One region of the Paenibacillus sp. BIC5C1 genome, then DNA from elsewhere that is predicted to be linked to it. Evidence: a T-box and tRNA genes for the amino acid it is inferred to sense, from the RefSeq annotation. Region 1 holds a T-box; the other holds one or more tRNA genes.
The links. The T-box of region 1 lies ahead of trpS (tryptophan--tRNA ligase). A T-box ahead of a tRNA ligase gene usually reads a tRNA of that ligase, here a tRNA-Trp.

Region 1 (9,692 bases):
TCCTTGCATCATTTTGACCATGACATAGTTGATCGGTCTTATGAATTGAATGGCGATGGAGCCATCCCGAATGTCTGCGGCTATTTCACGGTCCAGATTGTTAAAATAAAACGCACGCGCCATCCACGATACAGCCACATATGTCGTCATCTGAGCTGCCGTAAAACCGCCCAGTTCACCACTACTGCCGTAAATGGCTTGCCACGTAAAGTAATACACGCCGATATTCAGCGTATATATCAAAATGCCGGAATAATAATTCACCCGGTATGCAAGCATTGTCAGGAACCGAATGCGCATAAAATCGAAAAAAGCACTATTCATGTTAGGATACACCCACCGCTTCGTTCTTTGCGCCCACAATCTCGGGACGCTCGGCTGAACCGGATTGGTAAATACTGCGCACGATTTCATCCGTGTTAATCTCAATAATCTGAATATCGGTAATATCTGCCTGTCCAACGACACGTCCCAGCACATCCGACACGTTGAGTTCAAGTGGAATCCAGACCGATGCGGACAGCTCATTCTCCACCGTCCAGCGAACAGGAAGCGCCGCTGTCCATTCCAGCATTTGTTCCATGGGGTGAGCCGTACCAAACTTGAACCGGATTTCCCGTTCTTTGCCCCACTGGGATTTGAGATGATCCAACCCGCCATCATAGATGATATTGCCCGCATCGAGCATAATAACTCTTGAACATAAAGCTTCGATGTCCTGCAGATCGTGGGTTGTCAGCAAAATGGTTGTTCCGTGTTCCTTGTTCATGTCTTTCAGGAATTCACGGATTTCCGACTTGACGACAATATCCAGACCAATGGTTGGTTCATCCAGAAACACAATATCCGGATTATGCAACAGCGCAGCAACCAGCTCACAGCGCATACGCTGTCCAAGACTGAGCTTACGAACCGGACGGTTCAGCAGATCCTGAAGCTGTAACCGCTCAACCAATTCATCCAGACGTTTGCGAAAATCGACCTCTCCTACTCGATACACTTTGCGCAGCAGATGGAAAGACTCAATGACACCAATATCCCACCAGAGTTGGCTGCGTTGACCAAAAACGACACCAATATTCTGTACAAACTTCTCACGTTCCTGATACGGAACATATCCACCAACCGATATTTGCCCTGAAGTAGGCACCAAAATGCCGGTCAACATCTTGATCGTTGTTGATTTACCGGCACCGTTCTCCCCAATATATCCGCATATTTCGCCCTGCGGAATCTGAAATGAAATATCATTTACAGCCAATACCTCCTGGTATTGACGTGCAAACAGATCCTGGAATGCGCCCTTAAGTCCTCCTCGACTTTTCTGGACGCTAAACGACTTGCGTAAATCTTTGACATCAATCGCCAGCATGATTATACCTCACTTGGATTTTGTTGAAATTGCTTGTAGCCCAAAAAGAAATTATAATAGTATCAGTCAAAATTCAGCAAGCTTTAAAAAAATAGTCTTAGGCCGCGTCCTCTGTTGCATCTCACAGATATGTCGTGTACGGAAAGCCCAGGCTAGATCAAATTGGACTCATCATCATTTATTTTGAATACAAAGGAGAGCTAGCATGACCAGAAAGACGAAGAGAACCATATGGATTTCTCTTGCCGCCTTCGTGCTGATTGTTGGAGGCGCTGCGGCATTTTATTTCGGTTCTATTCTCAATCAGTTGAATGGCTTGCAAAAGGAAGGCGATGAATCGCCGTTTGCCGGTATCGAAAATGTTGAAAAAGTAAGTACACCGGATCCTCCGAAATGGGAAGGCACCGAAACGGTAAATATTCTCGTTATGGGTGTTGATGCCCGCGGGCTGGAGAAAGGGGAAGTCCCTCGTTCTGACAGCATGATGGTCGTGTCGCTTGACCCACTCACCAAAAAAATTAATTTATTCTCCATTCTGCGCGACACATACGTCAATATTGACGGCTATGGCAAGGAACGCATCAATACTGCGATTACCCATGGTCCCAACGTGGCAATGAAAGCTGCCGGAGACCTGCTGGGTATCCCTGTCCAGTATTATGTGTATACCGATTTCCAAGGATTCATCAAATTGGTGGACGCCGTTGGCGGTGTGGATTTTGACGTAGAGAAGGACATGCACTATACAAGTAAAGCGGACAATAATGAATACGATATTGATTTGAAAAAAGGCTACCAGCATTTGGATGGCGACACGGCTCTCATGTACGTTCGCTTCCGTCATGATGCCATGTCGGATTATGCCCGTTCCGAACGGCAGCGCGAATTCCTGAAAGCTGTAGCAGCGAAAATGCAGTCAACAACAACGATAGCCAAGCTGCCTTCCATTCTGGAAGAAGTAAATCCTTATGTAGATACCAATCTGACCCTATCCGACATGTGGAAGCTGGGCGGACTCGGATATCAGAGCAGCATGAACGGCAGCGAGCAAATCCCGCCAATGAAAATGCTCAAGGAAGAGCGGACACCAGGCGGTGCTGAGGTGCTGACGGTAACCAATGAGGAAAAACTCAAGCAATATATTCAAGATATCATTCATCCTCCTGTTCAAGAAGAAGGCAGTACTACCGGAGCCGAAGACAAAACGGCAAGTGGTGACGAACAAGACTCCAAGCAACCTGCACAGTAATGAAGTGCACACGAAGAGGGCAGCCCATATGCTGCCCTCTCGCTGTGTTTTGTTTATCTAATACGAAAGGAAGTTATTTTATGAATCCATCACGTTCCCGTTCCGAGCTTTTATACGAAGAAGCACTTCAACATATTGTAGGAGGTGTGAACAGTCCCTCCCGCTCTTTCAAAGCGGTGGGTGGCGGAGCGCCTGTCTTTATGAAAAAAGCGCAAGGTGCGCACTTCTGGGATGTCGACGACAACCGTTATATCGATTATCTCGCGGCCTACGGCCCGATTGTTACAGGACATGCCCACCCTCATATTACCCAAGCGATTACCGAGGCAGCAGCAAATGGTGTGCTGTATGGTACGCCTACGGAACTTGAGATCAAACTCGCCAAAATGCTGAAGGAAGCCATTCCTTCAATGGATAAGGTTCGCTTTGTAAACTCCGGTACAGAAGCAGTCATGACCACCATCCGGGTTGCCCGTGCCTACACCAAACGTAATAAAATTGTGAAATTCGCTGGATGTTATCACGGTCACTCCGACTTGGTTCTTGTGGCAGCAGGTTCTGGGCCTTCCACGCTGGGTATTCCTGATAGTGCAGGTATTCCAACGAGCATTGCGCACGAAGTCATCACGGTACCTTTTAACGATCTGGACAGCCTAAAAGCGGCTCTGGAGCGTTGGGGCGATGATGTCGCCGCAGTCATGGTTGAACCGATTGTCGGCAACTTCGGTATGGTTATGCCGGAACCTGGCTTCCTGGAAGGACTCTGTGCCATGACTCGGGACAACGGCTCGCTCGTCATTTACGATGAGGTCATTACAGCCTTCCGTTTCCACTATGGCTCTACACAGACTTACGCGGGACTGGACAATCATTCGGAGATCGAACCGGATCTGACTGCACTTGGCAAAATCATCGGCGGTGGTCTGCCCATCGGTGCTTACGGCGGTCGTAAACAGGTTATGGAGCAGGTTGCTCCACTCGGCCCGGCCTATCAAGCCGGAACGATGGCAGGTAACCCTGCGTCTATCTCTGCGGGTATCGCTTGTCTGGAAGTTCTGCAAGGCGAAGGTGTATATGCGGAGATGGAACGTCTTGCGATTGATCTGACAACAGGCCTTCAGGCTTCTGCGGATCGTCATGGCATTGCGTTAACCATTAACCGAATTCGTGGCGCCTTCTCCACTCACTTCTGTGATCACCCGGTTACGAATTACGATCAAGCTCAGGATACCGATGGTGAACAGTTCGCTTCCTTCTTCCGTCATATGCTGAATCGTGGCATTAATCTGGCTCCTTCCAAATATGAAGCCTGGTTCCTGACCACTGCACATACGGACAAGGATGTTGCGGAAACACTTGAAGCCGCAGAAGCTTCCTTTAAAGCTATGGCTCAGGCGTAAACCGTTATCTAACAATTCACACATTGTGTCATAGCAAACATCACTGAAATTTATCGCATGAAATAAGGCGTCCCACAAGCAATTAATCCGCTTGTGTGGACGCCTTTTGCAGTTTCGCTATTTCTTCACGAATAATCCGCAACCCTTCCTTGATCCGCTGCTTCGGTACATTGGATATGTTTAACCGCAGCATTTTATCCTGATATATCTCCTGTGCACCTTCTGGATAATATCGTTCTGTTGTATCGGCAATGACTCCCCGTTGATCCAACCGGGACAGCAAGACCCTGAGAGGCATATCCTTAGGTAGTGGCAGAACCGTATGCTCCCCACCTGTACGCGGTGCATTCGCAAATGGACCGAAGTCTGGGAAGGAATTAAGTTGCTGATACAATTTGTTCATCCGGGCAGCATAGCGGCTGCGGATGACTTTGCCATGATGGGCAAACATCCCGTTACGGATGTAGACCTCAAGTGCTGCCTGGGATAGTACCGCGGTGTCTATGTCGAGCATTTTTTTGTATTTACTAAACGATGCAGTAAGACTTGCAGGCAGAATAGCCACACCAATCCGCAGGCCAGGAAACAGGATTTTGGAGTAACTTTTCAGATAAATCACTCGCCCCTCCGTATCATACGACCATAACGGGTCCTGCTTCGTGTTCTCTTCCAGATCAGCCAAGAAATCATCCTCTACCAGATAGACATCATAACGCTGCGCCAACCGGATTAATCTTTTCTTCTCAGCTGTTGTCAGGGAAGTTCCAATCGGGTTATGAAAACGCGGCATAACATAAAAGAATTTGATATCTCCTTCGCGGAACTGCCGTTCGATCGCGTCCCAATCCAGGCCATTCAGAGAACGCCTCACACCAGCAATCGGTACATTCAGCCCTTGTAGAAGCGAAGGCATATTATGATAACCCGGCAGTTCCAGCATCACCTGCTTATTCCCATTCGGAAAAGGCATTAACGCCAGAACAGCTAGAGCCTGCTGCACACCTGAAGTAATAAAGAACTGCTCCTTCCGGGCAAACACCTGATAATCAGCGAATTGCTTCTGCAATAGTTCAATCAAGGAAGGCAAGCCTCTTTCGGTTCCGTACAAGAAGAGCTCTGCCTGTTTCTTCTCCATTGCCTGATCCACACAATGGCGAAAATCGGAATAAGGGAATACTCGCGGATCAGGAGCTGCGGAGGCAAAATCCATTGGCCCCTGCCACTCTCCATCCTCCACTTCAGCCCCATTCTGTACCGCATAATATCCGGACTGAGGCACCGCGTAGACCAGATGCCGCTCTTCCAGCCACTCGTAAGCGCGTATGGCTGTACTTACGCTACATTGATATTGCTCAGCCAGAACACGCACAGCCGGCAGTTTGATGCCTTTATCCTGCCATTGTCCACTGTTCTGCTGGCGCAATTGATCCTGGATCCATTGCTTAAGTGATTCGGCGATGATTTCGTATTTTCTCATTGGATTCTGCCCCTCCTCCGACTTCAGCATTACTTCAAGTGTACCGGTACAGTAAACGTTTTTGTCTATTGTACCACTATTGGTCTGGCAGTATATTGAATAAGGTCAGACAGCGTACGCAGCAACTTATGCTCCGTTGAATTAGAAAAGAAAAACCGTATTATTGGAGGAAACCCATGAACAATAGACAGACTAGAACATATGCATATGTAGCAGCTGTTTTATATGCAGCCATTATTGGTTTATCCTTTTTATTCGTCAAAATGACGGTGAGTGTCGCACATCCAATTGATGTATTGGCACATCGTTTTGCCTTGTCGTTACTTGTAGTCAGCATCCCTGTTATTTTTGGATGGATCAAAATCAAGCTAACCCTTCGTGATCTGTGGCGTATCATTCCGCTAGGGCTGCTCTCTCCTGTTTTGTTCTTTGCCTTTCAGGCATTCGGGCTAGTCTCGTCCAACTCATCGGAAGCAGGGATTATCCAGGCGATGGCCCCCGTATTCACACTTGTGTTGGCCTCTATCTTTCTAAAAGAACGTACATCCCTTTTGCAAAAACTGTTCCTGCTGTTGTCCGTGGCCGGTGTTATCTTTATTTTCTTGATGAAAGGGAGCGGGATGTCGGCAGGCAATTTTAAAGGTATTGCTTTATTGCTGCTCTCCACGGTTTGTTTTGCAGGTTATGGTGTATTGGCAAGACCCTTGGCGCAGAAATATAAACCGATGGAATTGACCTGGGTGACCCTGATGGTTGGATTTATCGTCTTCAACGCAGCTTCCCTGATTCGTCACGCGTCGAGCGGAACCATGATGGATTATGTGAAGCCACTGGGAGATGCATCTTACCTAGGAGCACTGGCCTATCTGGCCATCCTCTCCACCATGTTCTCCACGCTGCTGGCGAGTTATGCCCTGACTCATCTGGAAGCTTCCAAAATGAGTGTATTCAGTAATTTATCCACGCTTATTTCGATTGCTGGCGGAGCCTGGATCTTGCATGAACCTGTTCATGGCTACCACTTTGTTGGAGCTCTGCTGATCATCGCTGGTGTACTTGGCACCAATATGAGCGGAAGAAAACGTGAGCTGGTCAAACCAGATCAAGCATGATACAATGTGAAAAATTGTAAATGGACGTTATCAACAATGATGAAGAGAAGTATACAGGATTAGATACCTCAGAGAGCCGGCGGATGGTGTGAGCAGGTGTATCGGTCATGTGGAAATGGGCTTCGGAGTTCCGAGTTGAACACGTTCTGCCACCTAACTCAGGAGCGCGGATCGTCAGTAGGCAAGGCGGCAAGTTCAGCCGTTATCCATGGACAGGATATCGATAAGGCAATATGCGGGCTTCTTGCATATAATCCATCCGTATCCCTCAAGTGGGCCGCAAACCAGCGGCCAATTAAGGTGGCACCGCGAAGTATAAGCTTCGTCCTTCTATTCTGTTCCCGTCTGGGAAACAGGATGAAGGACGAGGCTTTTTTTGATTTATGGATATACCCAAAAACTGTTGCAGGCTGAAAGGAGGTGATGGTCGTGGAAGACGGTTGGTGGCGTCAGCAATTAAAGATCGACAAATCACAACATCAAAGGAGAATGAACCATGAACAAGAACAAAGACATTATTTTAACCGGAGACCGGACAACCGGACAGCTTCATCTCGGCCATTACGTAGGCAGCCTGCGCAGTCGGGTGCAATTGCAGGATGAGTACAAAACGTATATTTTACTGGCTGATGTACAGGCGCTCACGACCCACTATGATCAACCGGGGCTGATTGCAGACAGCGTGCATCAAGTGACACTTGATTATCTTTCCGTAGGTATCGATCCCAATAAAGCCACTCTGTTCATCCAGTCAATGATCCCGGAAATTGCCGAGCTAACTGTCATATTCTCCATGTTTATCACGGTGAACAGTCTTCGGCATAATCCCACGATTAAAAACGAAGCACGTGACCGTGGTTATAAGGATCTCTATTACGGATTTCTTGGATATCCCGTCAGCCAAGCTGCGGATATTGCGTTCTGCAAAGCAACTCTTGTTCCAGCGGGAGAAGACCAGATTCCACATATTGAAACAGCGCGGAAACTGGTGCGGCGGTTCAACGAATTATATGCGCCTGTTCTGCCTGAACCACGTATTCTGACCGGAGAACGGCTGGGCGGACTGGATGGCGTGGGCAAAATGAGCAAAAGTATGGGCAACGCCATCTCGTTGAATGCCCATCCTGATGATGTGTATGCCAAGCTGTCCAAGGCAAAAACCGACCCCGCACGCATTCATCGTTCTGACCCGGGACATCCGGATATTTGTCCGGTGTTTGCCTACCACCAGCTTTTTCGAAAGGACGAGGCAGCTGAAATTCATGCGAACTGTAGTAATGGCACCATTGGTTGCAAGGATTGCAAGAAGATTGCAGGCACTGCAATTAACGAACTGCTCTCCCCTTTCCGTGAACGGCGAAATTACTATGAACAACGTGGGCATGAAGTGAAAGAAATCCTCGTGGAGGGCACATATCAGGCCCGTCAGGCTGCACGTGAGACGATGCTTGAGGTTCGTGAAGCGATGGGGATACGTTATTTCGACTGACGGTATGAGAAGGCCTGATCACGTTAACACTGCTGAGAACAGTATATTGGGAAAAGAGGTCCCCTCAGCATGAAACCAACACAGCCTTCTTTTTTGCAAGCCATGATGTTAATGATGTTATCTGTCGGCCTGATCAGCCACGTCCTGATCATCCCTGCCCTTTTGTCTTCGGCCAAAAGGGATGCATGGATATCCGTTCTGTTGTCTGCAGGGCCTTATCTTTTATTCACTCTAATGCTCGCGTATGTCTCTCGTTTTCTCCAGCATCAAACCCTGCATGAATGGCTGACTTCCCATCTTGGCAAGCCTCTTGGCATACTGTTTCGGGTGGGAAACAGCCTCTTTTTTCTGTCCGTGATCTACTTTACTCTGCACGACACCACCACTTGGGCCAAAACCAATTATCTGACGGAGACGCCAATATTGGTTACAAGCATTGCCCTGATGTCTCTCTGTGCCTATGCGGCCTATAAAGGAGTACGCTCTCTGGCATTTACAGCAGGATTGATCCTGCCCTTAGTTGTGCTGCTTGGCTTCTATGTCGCTATCGTTAATACACAATACAAGGATTATAGTCGTCTGCTGCCTGTGCTTGAACATGGCTGGAATCCCGTGTTTCATGGCACGGTGTACAGCCTTTCAGGCATGTTTGAGCTGCTGTTCATCTGGTACTTGCAGCCCCATCTCTCCAAACGCATACGTGTATGGCAATACCTGATGCTTGCGTTCATTATTCTGGGGCTAACACTTGGCCCACTCATTGGTGCAATCGTGGAATTCGATCCTTTTGAAGCTGCCAAAATGCGATATCCCGCCTTTGAAGAATGGCGAATTGCCTCCTTGGGCAAATATATTGCCCAGACTGATTTCTTTTCCATTTATCAATGGCTCGCCGGTTCTTTCACCCGGATTAGTCTGGCCATGTATATTGTAGTAGAAATTTGGAATATTAAGAGCGCCTCCAGAAGGATCATATGTTGTGCCACTCTCGGCGTCTTATTTATTCTTTCCATGCTGTATCCTCTGGATGATATGACATTCGAAAAACTGCTTGTCCAGTACATATTCCCGTTCAATCTCATGTATCTGAGCGGACTAGCAGTAGTTGCAACAGCCGTTGCATACATCAGTTCACGCCATCAGAGGAGGAAAAATCATGGAGCACCAAACGATTGACACCACGTCCCATGAAACACTGCTTGCCTCTTTTGAGGAGCAGTTCAATCCCTGCGCAGATGTTGTTATTCAGACCTTTCCAGCCAAAGATGAAACCGATATGTCGGTGATTATGCTCTATTGCGACGGTTTGGTCGACGGCAAACAAATCAACCAGTTTATTATCCCACGGCTGGAACAGCATTCCCTCTTCATAGAAGAAGCACACCCCAAAGAATTGGGATTAACCTTGAATCCGATAGAAGATCTTACAGATACAGAGAATTTAAATTTGTTGATTTTTAGTGGACAATTACTGCTCATTTTCGGAAATGGTGATCAGTCCTGCAGTCTAGATATCGCGAATATACCAGGAAGAAACCCTGAGGAATCAGCGATCGAGTCCTCGATTAAAGGGCCTCGGGATGGGTTCACTGA
Region 2 (9,692 bases), 1.9 Mb from region 1:
CAATTCCAACTACCTAAGCAGTGTGTTCCGCAAAGAGACAGGCTGTGCATTTAGTGAGTATCTGACGAAGTACCGCTTCAGTATAGCTAAAAAGTGGCTCGACGAAAGCGAGTTGACGATCAAGGATATCGCTGCACGGCTTCGTTATAACAATCCACAGAACTTTATCCGTTCTTTTCGAAAATGGGAAGGAATCACGCCCGGACAATATAGGGAACGTAAGCAGAAGCCTGATCTATCCATAAAGCAGTAAACGGCTCTTTGGGGGATGAAGTACTATTTATAGAAGAAGAACGTTTGTTATTCAGGCGAAGAATAAATTGTGTTATATCCGACCATCAAAAAAAGGGAGCAGTTATAACTGCTCCCTTAAAACTTCATCTAAAATGATTACTGCTGGAATAGGTCTACTTTTCCTTGGTACGTACCACTTTCATATTCGGTTGCTCCAATTGAATCAGAATTTTACCAAACTTCCCTCCGCGTGAGAATGTAACCACACCATCTTTGTAAGTGTCTCTGATATATTGTTCAGCCAGGGCAAGAGAACCTTCATCCGTTGGCAGTTCGTGCGTGCTAAGCCATTCCTTAAGCTTATCAACGACTTCCTCAACAGGCATCTCAATATAACTTGTTTCTTTAGTGATTAAGGTGGTGTACGAATAATCTTTCAGGTACAGCAGCTGTTGTATATATCCCATATCTCCAGCGTTGTATGATGGATAGGCTCCTAATACCTCTTTAAGCTCATCTATTAGTGTGTGCTCTCTCGATCCAGCCATCGTGCTAATATAAACATACTTTCGGGCAGTGCTGATCGCCTGTTCAATCGTTTCCCAATTCGACATCGCCGGGCACATGGATGCAAATGCAAAATCATATTTCTTCTCCCAGCCCTTTTCCTGAATCGATATGTCCTCGAACCGCTCTGAAACGATATCAATACTGGATGTAAGGGATGCAGGAATTGTCTCCTTCATTAAGGAAACTAACAGTTCAGATGGCTCTACAGCTATAACGCTCGCTCCTTTAGTTGCAAAAGGAATCGTAAAGATGCCCGATGCTGCTCCAATATCTAATATCGATAAACCGTCAAAACTCACTCCCTGATTTTCAATCCAACCTATGATGCGTTCAGAGCGCTTCTTCCCCTCTTCAGTAAACGAATGTTGATGATATTCTCTAGCCCATCGTTCAAATGCAGATGTCGCGTCAAACGCCGTGCTCTTCATATTGTATTTTGAAACTGTGGACTGATTCTTCCACGCTTCTTCCCACACAAATCGATCAAATAAAATCTCAGAATGCTTGGATACATTTTTTTCTCCAGACACGTTGCTTCACTCCATTTCTTTTATGAAATAAAAATTCACTCGCAAAAAGGATATTATCTTGTTTCAATAAACACCTTTTATACAAATTTAAAAGAGCTTTAATATCCTTAATTAAACTAAAATATTATCAGAGACTTTACACATCTACAATATACTTATTAAAGTCATGCGTCAATACATAAACAAAATAATTATGAGATACCAGAATATCGTGTATTTGCCCTAGCATATGCTGGATTCCCCTGTAAAAATGGTGTTGTTATGACCTACAAGAATCCATTCAGGAGCCCTTCTTTGCTTAATTGCCGCACGTCATCTTTCAATTCGCCAAATAAAAAAGCTCATTAGATTTTGCATCTAATGAGCTTTTTCTTACTTGCTTGAATACCGGCGAGAGGACTCGAACCTCCACGGTTTCCCACTCGATTTTGAGTCGAGCGCGTCTGCCATTCCGCCACGCCGGCATATGATGTTTTTATAAAAATATACTGGAGGCGCCACCCAGATTCGAACTGGGGATAAAGCTTTTGCAGAGCTGTGCCTTACCACTTGGCTATGGCGCCATATTTTGGAGCGGACGACGGGAATCGAACCCGCGACCCTCGCCTTGGCAAGGCGATGCTCTACCGCTGAGCCACGTCCGCATAATGGCTGGGGATATAGGATTTGAACCTATGCATGACGGAGTCAAAGTCCGTTGCCTTACCGCTTGGCTAATCCCCAAAAAAACAAAGGGGCGATCGAGGGGAATTGAACCCCCGAATGCCGGATCCACAAACCGGTGCGTTAACCACTTCGCCACGATCGCCATAATACAATATGTTCTTGAAAGTTAATTGGCAGGGGCAGCAGGAATTGAACCCACACCAACGGTTTTGGAGACCGTTGTTCTACCTTTAAACTATGCCCCTAAAAACTGGTGGAGGATGATGGATTCGAACCACCGAACCCGTACGGGAGCAGATTTACAGTCTGATGCGTTTGGCCACTTCGCTAATCCTCCATAAGTGGTGCCGGCGAGAGGACTTGAACCCCCAACCTACTGATTACAAGTCAGTTGCTCTACCAGTTGAGCTACACCGGCGTATTAAGTTGTGATAAATGGTGGCTCGGGACGGAATCGAACCGCCGACACGAGGATTTTCAGTCCTCTGCTCTACCGACTGAGCTACCGAGCCACAATAAAGTTAATTCTGAAACGTTGCACTTTATCTAGGGCGTTCGGTGCCATATAGCAGATTTAGTGAACAGCTTCCTCATGTAAAGATTAAAATGGCGGAACCGACGGGATTCGAACCCGCGATCTCCTGCGTGACAGGCAGGCATGTTAGGCCAACTACACCACGGTTCCAGATCACTTTCTTCATAGAAAGTATAATTGCGGGGGCAGGATTTGAACCTGCGGCCTTCGGGTTATGAGCCCGACGAGCTACCGGGCTGCTCCACCCCGCGTCGTAATTTAAAAGTTATATGGTGGAGGCTGAGGGGATCGAACCCCCGACCCTCTGCTTGTAAGGCAGATGCTCTCCCAGCTGAGCTAAGCCTCCGAACAACACATTTATGATCTTATCATAAAACTGCTGTGTAAATCAACTTCTTTTTTTGAAGTTAGATATGACCCGTAGGGGATTCGAACCCCTGTTACCTCCGTGAAAGGGAGGTGTCTTAACCCCTTGACCAACGGGCCTTGCTATGGCGGAGAGAGAGGGATTCGAACCCTCGAGACGCTTGTGGCGCCTACACGATTTCCAATCGTGCTCCTTCGGCCAACTCGGACACCTCTCCATATGGCTCCCCGAACAGGGCTCGAACCTGTGACAACTCGATTAACAGTCGAGTGCTCTACCAACTGAGCTATCAGGGAATAATGCTTCAGAGATCATTCTCTGAAAACTAGATCCGAAACGAAATTTGCGATTCATAACCTGCATATTGGATAAGCCCTCGACCGATTAGTACTGGTCAGCTCCATGCATTGCTGCACTTCCACCCCCAGCCTATCTACCTCGTCGTCTTCAAGGGGTCTTACATACTGGGAAATCTCATCTTGAGGGGGGCTTCACGCTTAGATGCTTTCAGCGCTTATCCCGTCCGTACATAGCTACCCAGCGGTGCTCCTGGCGGAACAACTGGTACACCAGCGGTACGTCCATCCCGGTCCTCTCGTACTAAGGACAGCTCCTCTCAAATTTCCTACGCCCACGACAGATAGGGACCGAACTGTCTCACGACGTTCTGAACCCAGCTCGCGTACCGCTTTAATGGGCGAACAGCCCAACCCTTGGGACCTACTTCAGCCCCAGGATGCGATGAGCCGACATCGAGGTGCCAAACCTCCCCGTCGATGTGGACTCTTGGGGGAGATAAGCCTGTTATCCCCAGGGTAGCTTTTATCCGTTGAGCGATGGCCCTTCCATGCGGTACCACCGGATCACTAAGCCCGACTTTCGTCCCTGCTCGACTTGTAGGTCTCGCAGTCAAGCTCCCTTATGCCTTTGCACTCTTCGAATGATTTCCAACCATTCTGAGGGAACCTTTGGGCGCCTCCGTTACTCTTTAGGAGGCGACCGCCCCAGTCAAACTGCCCACCTGACACTGTCCCCGCACCGGATTACGGTACCAGGTTAGAACCTAGATACGATCAGGGTGGTATCCCAACGGTGCCTCCACAGAAGCTTGCGCTCCTGCTTCAAAGGCTCCCACCTATCCTGTACAGATCGTACCCAAATTCAATATCAAGCTGCAGTAAAGCTCCATGGGGTCTTTCCGTCTTGTCGCGGGTAACCTGCATCTTCACAGGTATTAAAATTTCACCGGATCTCTCGTTGAGACAGCGCCCAAGTCGTTACGCCATTCGTGCGGGTCAGAATTTACCTGACAAGGAATTTCGCTACCTTAGGACCGTTATAGTTACGGCCGCCGTTTACTGGGGCTTCGGTTCACAGCTTCGGATTGCTCCTAACCGCTCCCCTTAACCTTCCAGCACCGGGCAGGCGTCAGCCCGTATACTTCGCCTTACGGCTTCGCACAGACCTGTGTTTTTGCTAAACAGTCGCTTGGGCCTTTTCACTGCGGCCCCCTCGTGCTATTCACACTACCGGGGCACCCCTTCTCCCGAAGTTACGGGGTCATTTTGCCGAGTTCCTTAACGAGAGTTCTTCCGCGCGCCTTAGAATTCTCTTCTCGCCTACCTGTGTCGGTTTGCGGTACGGGCACCATCACCTGGCTAGAGGCTTTTCTTGGCAGTGTGAGATCATGACCTTCGCTACTATAATTTTCGCTCCCCATTACAGCCCAGCCTTACGATGTGCGGATTTGCCTACACATCAGCCTCACTGCTTAGACGGACATCCATCAGTCCGCGTCACTACCCTGCTGCGTCCCCCCATTGCTCATAACGGCTTACGGTGGTACAGGAATTTCGACCTGTTGTCCTTCGACTACGCCTTTCGGCCTCGCCTTAGGTCCCGACTTACCCTGAGCGGACGAGCCTTCCTCAGGAACCCTTAGGCTTTCGGCGGATCAGATTCTCACTGATCTTTTCGTTACTCATACCGGCATTCTCACTTGTATAATGTCCAGCGCTCCTTACGGTACACCTTCAACCCTTATACAACGCTCCCCTACCCCTGATGCAAAGCATCAAGCCATAGCTTCGGTGGTGTGTTTAGCCCCGTTACATTTTCGGCGCAGAGTCACTCGACCAGTGAGCTATTACGCACTCTTTCAATGGTGGCTGCTTCTAAGCCAACATCCTGGTTGTCTGTGCAACTCCACATCCTTTCCCACTTAACACACACTTGGGGACCTTAGCTGATGGTCTGGGCTGTTTCCCTTTTGACAATGGATCTTAGCACTCACTGTCTGACTCCCGGAAGTAAGTCTATGGCATTCGGAGTTTGACTGAGCTTGGTAACCCTTGCGGGCCCCGCACCCAATCAGTGCTCTACCTCCACGACTCTGTTTTCCGAGGCTAGCCCTAAAGCTATTTCGGGGAGAACCAGCTATCTCCGAGTTCGATTGGAATTTCTCCGCTACCCCCACCTCATCCCCGCACTTTTCAACGTGCGTGGGTTCGGGCCTCCAGTGCGTGTTACCGCACCTTCACCCTGGACAGGGGTAGATCACCCGGTTTCGGGTCTACGTCCACGTACTATGTCGCCCTATTCAGACTCGCTTTCGCTGCGGCTCCGGCTCTTCACCTTAACCTTGCACGGGAACGTAACTCGCCGGTTCATTCTACAAAAGGCACGCCATCACCCCTAAAACGGGCTCTGACTTTTTGTAAGCACACGGTTTCAGGTTCTATTTCACTCCCCTTCCGGGGTGCTTTTCACCTTTCCCTCACGGTACTGCTTCACTATCGGTCGCTAGGAAGTATTTAGCCTTGGCAGATGGTCCTGCCGGATTCATACGGGGTTTCACGTGCCCCGCACTACTCGGGATACATCTCGGAGAGAGCAGACTTTCAACTACAGGGCTTTTACCTTCTTTGGCGGGCCTTTCCAGACCTCTTCGTTTAACCGGCTCCTTTGTAACTCCATGTGAGATGTCCCACAACCCCAAAGAGCAAGCTCTCTGGTTTGGACTTCTCCGCGTTCGCTCGCCGCTACTGACGGAATCACTATTGTTTTCTCTTCCTCAGGGTACTTAGATGTTTCAGTTCCCCTGGTATGCCTCTACATAACCTATGTATTCAGTTATGAGTAACTGGAAATTACCCCAGCTGGGTTTCCCCATTCGGACACCCCCGGATCAAAGCTTGCTTACAGCTCCCCGAGGCAGTTTCGTTGTTCGCCACGTCCTTCATCGGCTCCTAGCGCCTAGGCATCCTCCGTGTGCTCTTAGTAGCTTAACCATAATTGCTCCGGTTTCGACTGCTCGCTTCCCTTGTTTTGCTTACGCAAAGCCAAAAGTCGCTCCCATTCGATACCATCGCAATGCAGTTTTCACTATTTATTGAAACTTGTTTAACACAAGTTCAGCTTAAAAAGGAATGTTCTAAATCGCAAAATTTCGTTTCGATATCTAGTTTTCAAAGAACAAGCTCCATGCAAAAGCAAGCTGTTTGAGAGTTTGAGCTCTCAAAACTGAGCAACGAGTGAGTAACTAGCCGACCTGTCTAGATTTTGTATTTGAATGTTTCCACTCGGGAAACGATTCTCCATAGAAAGGAGGTGATCCAGCCGCACCTTCCGATACGGCTACCTTGTTACGACTTCACCCCAATCATCTATCCCACCTTCGGCGGCTGGCTCCTTGCGGTTACCCCACCGACTTCGGGTGTTATAAACTCTCGTGGTGTGACGGGCGGTGTGTACAAGACCCGGGAACGTATTCACCGCGGCATGCTGATCCGCGATTACTAGCAATTCCGACTTCATGCAGGCGAGTTGCAGCCTGCAATCCGAACTGAGACCGGCTTTTTAGGATTCGTTCCACCTCGCGGCTTCACAGCCCGTTGTACCGGCCATTGTAGTACGTGTGTAGCCCAGGTCATAAGGGGCATGATGATTTGACGTCATCCCCACCTTCCTCCGGTTTGTCACCGGCAGTCACCTTAGAGTGCCCACCCGAAGTGCTGGCAACTAAGATCAAGGGTTGCGCTCGTTGCGGGACTTAACCCAACATCTCACGACACGAGCTGACGACAACCATGCACCACCTGTCTCCTCTGTCCCGAAGGAAAGATACATCTCTGTACCGGTCAGAGGGATGTCAAGACCTGGTAAGGTTCTTCGCGTTGCTTCGAATTAAACCACATACTCCACTGCTTGTGCGGGTCCCCGTCAATTCCTTTGAGTTTCAGTCTTGCGACCGTACTCCCCAGGCGGAGTGCTTAATGTGTTAACTTCGGCACCAAGGGTATCGAAACCCCTAACACCTAGCACTCATCGTTTACGGCGTGGACTACCAGGGTATCTAATCCTGTTTGCTCCCCACGCTTTCGCGCCTCAGCGTCAGTTACAGCCCAGAGAGTCGCCTTCGCCACTGGTGTTCCTCCACATATCTACGCATTTCACCGCTACACGTGGAATTCCACTCTCCTCTTCTGCACTCAAGTCACCCAGTTTCCAGTGCGATCCGGGGTTGAGCCCCGGGATTAAACACCAGACTTAAATGACCGCCTGCGCGCGCTTTACGCCCAATAATTCCGGACAACGCTTGCCCCCTACGTATTACCGCGGCTGCTGGCACGTAGTTAGCCGGGGCTTTCTTCTCAGGTACCGTCACCTTGAGAGCAGTTACTCTCCCAAGCGTTCTTCCCTGGCAACAGAGCTTTACGATCCGAAAACCTTCATCACTCACGCGGCATTGCTCCGTCAGGCTTTCGCCCATTGCGGAAGATTCCCTACTGCTGCCTCCCGTAGGAGTCTGGGCCGTGTCTCAGTCCCAGTGTGGCCGATCACCCTCTCAGGTCGGCTACGCATCGTCGCCTTGGTGAGCCGTTACCCCACCAACTAGCTAATGCGCCGCAGGCCCATCCCCAAGTGACAGATTGCTCCGTCTTTCCAGTTCTCTTCAGGAGAAGAAAACAACTATTCGGTATTAGCTACCGTTTCCGGTAGTTGTCCCAAGCTTGAGGGCAGGTTGCCTACGTGTTACTCACCCGTCCGCCGCTAACTATCAGAGAAGCAAGCTTCTCATCAAGTCCGCTCGACTTGCATGTATTAGGCATGCCGCCAGCGTTCGTCCTGAGCCAGGATCAAACTCTCCAATAAAGATGAATTTCAGCAGCGTGGTTAGACGCTATGAAAATCATCGGTGGTATTGAAAAGAGCGATAAGCTCATTTTGAAACTGACGAGATTAAAAATCTCATTTATTTCGCTTCCAAATCATACAGTCCGAAGACTTGTACCAATTTCTCAGCGTCGATCTTGCAAGCAAGATCGTTACTCACTCGTTGTTCAGTTTTCAAAGATCAAACTCGATTTGTGTTACTCTTTTTCGTCTCAACCGCGTTTTCGGCGGCGACTTAAATAATGTATCACATTTCGTTTGTTTTCGTCAAGAACTTTTTTTGATTTCTTTTTTGAGGCTTTCGTTCTTCACTATTTCCTTTGCAGAATTTATCATTTGTTGACGATAAGCTCGTTTGAGGAACGAAATATAATGTATCATATTTCCTGAATAAGAGTCAACCTCTTTTTATAAATTATTAAACAAACAAAAAAGGAAGGTTTCCCCTCCTACTTCATAAGCCATGTATCAGCAGACTTCACGGGTAACTACGCCTCAATCCAATAGCGGATTTCTCGTCCATCTCCTCCTATAAAGGATGGCCATCCTGCCGATTCTTTTACTATAGAACGAAACACCAGTTTGCGAAGGATAAGAGGCAAATCCTCCCGTACAAATCTCAACTGTGGATGATGAACAAGTTCATCCATACTCCACGGTTCTCTTCGACTTCCAAGCACACGCAGAAGCAAGCCTGAGCAATCACTCATTTTGGACATCACTGAGAATTCACAAGCAAGCAGCACAAGCTCGACTCTCTGTTCCAGCGTCTCTGAACTTACTGTAAGCTCCTGATAGAGCTTCCACAAGGCGCGATCCAAACTCTGCACATGTGTCCAGACGGCATGATCCGGGTAGATCCCCTGTTCAATAAGTACAATTCTAGCCCAGTTCCCCAGAGCTTCTAGCACATTGTAATAAGCATCAACCACATGTCCCTCTTGAATGTAACGTTTGGCTTCCACATACATTCTCAAAAAACTGGCGAATTCATGCAGCAGCTTTTGCTCACGTAATTCAGTTCCAAAAGCAGACAGTTCCTCACGTAAATTGCTTAAGGCATTATCCGCTTCCCAAATAATTTCACCTTCAATCAGGCACTGCATGATGTTATTGTTATCCCCCGTAATTACACTGCTCTGCAGTTCAGGTCGGCTGACATAGATCATTTGATAACGAAGATCACCATATTTGTAGTGTCCAACCTTGGAGATTAACTGGTCTGTATTATGAACGACAAGTACGAGCAATTCAAAATCCTGGATTAGGGAGCCGTGGAATCGATCTCCCGGGTGGGAATAAGCGATAGCCCCAACTGCCCCTGTCTCTTCCGACTGTTCGGACAAAAAAGCAAGGTTCTTTAGTTCCACGATTCCCTCCATACAATTCATGGCAGATAAGCGCCAAGTCAGTTATAATGTAATTCTACATGCAGACTGAAGTTTCCTTCTTATCCAGGTCCGATACTACTCATACGATAGGAGCATTTTTCATGATTTTTAAATCAGCAAAAATTAATGCTTTTCGCACTTGGGGACTACTACTTACCATGCTAGGCATGGGCCTAATGGTACTGGGAACTGCCGGAATTGTGTTCTGGGGACACGCGGGCAAA

Region 2: it encodes a tRNA-Trp, which carries the amino acid that the T-box ahead of trpS (tryptophan--tRNA ligase) is inferred to sense. The anticodon was not compared.

The regions. Positions count from the first base shown of each region.
Region 1 is NZ_CP135922.1:758,896-768,587, reverse strand. Features, by position in the region: gene RS891_RS03660 (ABC transporter permease) at 1-324, opposite strand, end outside; gene RS891_RS03655 (ABC transporter ATP-binding protein) at 326-1,372, opposite strand; gene RS891_RS03650 (LCP family protein) at 1,578-2,621, shown strand; gene RS891_RS03645 (glutamate-1-semialdehyde 2,1-aminomutase) at 2,702-4,021, shown strand; gene RS891_RS03640 (aminotransferase-like domain-containing protein) at 4,104-5,498, opposite strand; gene RS891_RS03635 (DMT family transporter) at 5,675-6,610, shown strand; T-box leader at 6,638-6,943, shown strand; gene trpS (tryptophan--tRNA ligase) at 7,107-8,099, shown strand; gene RS891_RS03625 (GerAB/ArcD/ProY family transporter) at 8,169-9,275, shown strand; gene RS891_RS03620 (spore germination protein) at 9,256-9,692, shown strand, end outside.
Region 2 is NZ_CP135922.1:5,964,947-5,974,638, forward strand. Features, by position in the region: gene RS891_RS26705 (helix-turn-helix domain-containing protein) at 1-253, shown strand, start outside; gene RS891_RS26710 (class I SAM-dependent methyltransferase) at 408-1,334, opposite strand; tRNA gene RS891_RS26715 (tRNA-Leu) at 1,720-1,798, opposite strand; tRNA gene RS891_RS26720 (tRNA-Cys) at 1,824-1,897, opposite strand; tRNA gene RS891_RS26725 (tRNA-Gly) at 1,904-1,978, opposite strand; tRNA gene RS891_RS26730 (tRNA-Gln) at 1,983-2,057, opposite strand; tRNA gene RS891_RS26735 (tRNA-His) at 2,070-2,142, opposite strand; tRNA gene RS891_RS26740 (tRNA-Trp) at 2,172-2,245, opposite strand; tRNA gene RS891_RS26745 (tRNA-Tyr) at 2,252-2,337, opposite strand; tRNA gene RS891_RS26750 (tRNA-Thr) at 2,343-2,418, opposite strand; tRNA gene RS891_RS26755 (tRNA-Phe) at 2,437-2,512, opposite strand; tRNA gene RS891_RS26760 (tRNA-Asp) at 2,608-2,685, opposite strand; tRNA gene RS891_RS26765 (tRNA-Met) at 2,713-2,786, opposite strand; tRNA gene RS891_RS26770 (tRNA-Val) at 2,806-2,881, opposite strand; tRNA gene RS891_RS26775 (tRNA-Glu) at 2,950-3,021, opposite strand; tRNA gene RS891_RS26780 (tRNA-Ser) at 3,028-3,119, opposite strand; tRNA gene RS891_RS26785 (tRNA-Asn) at 3,123-3,198, opposite strand; rRNA gene RS891_RS26790 (23S ribosomal RNA) at 3,267-6,192, opposite strand; rRNA gene RS891_RS26795 (16S ribosomal RNA) at 6,505-8,056, opposite strand; gene RS891_RS26800 (nucleotidyltransferase-like protein) at 8,566-9,447, opposite strand; gene RS891_RS26805 (YgzB family protein) at 9,570-9,692, shown strand, end outside.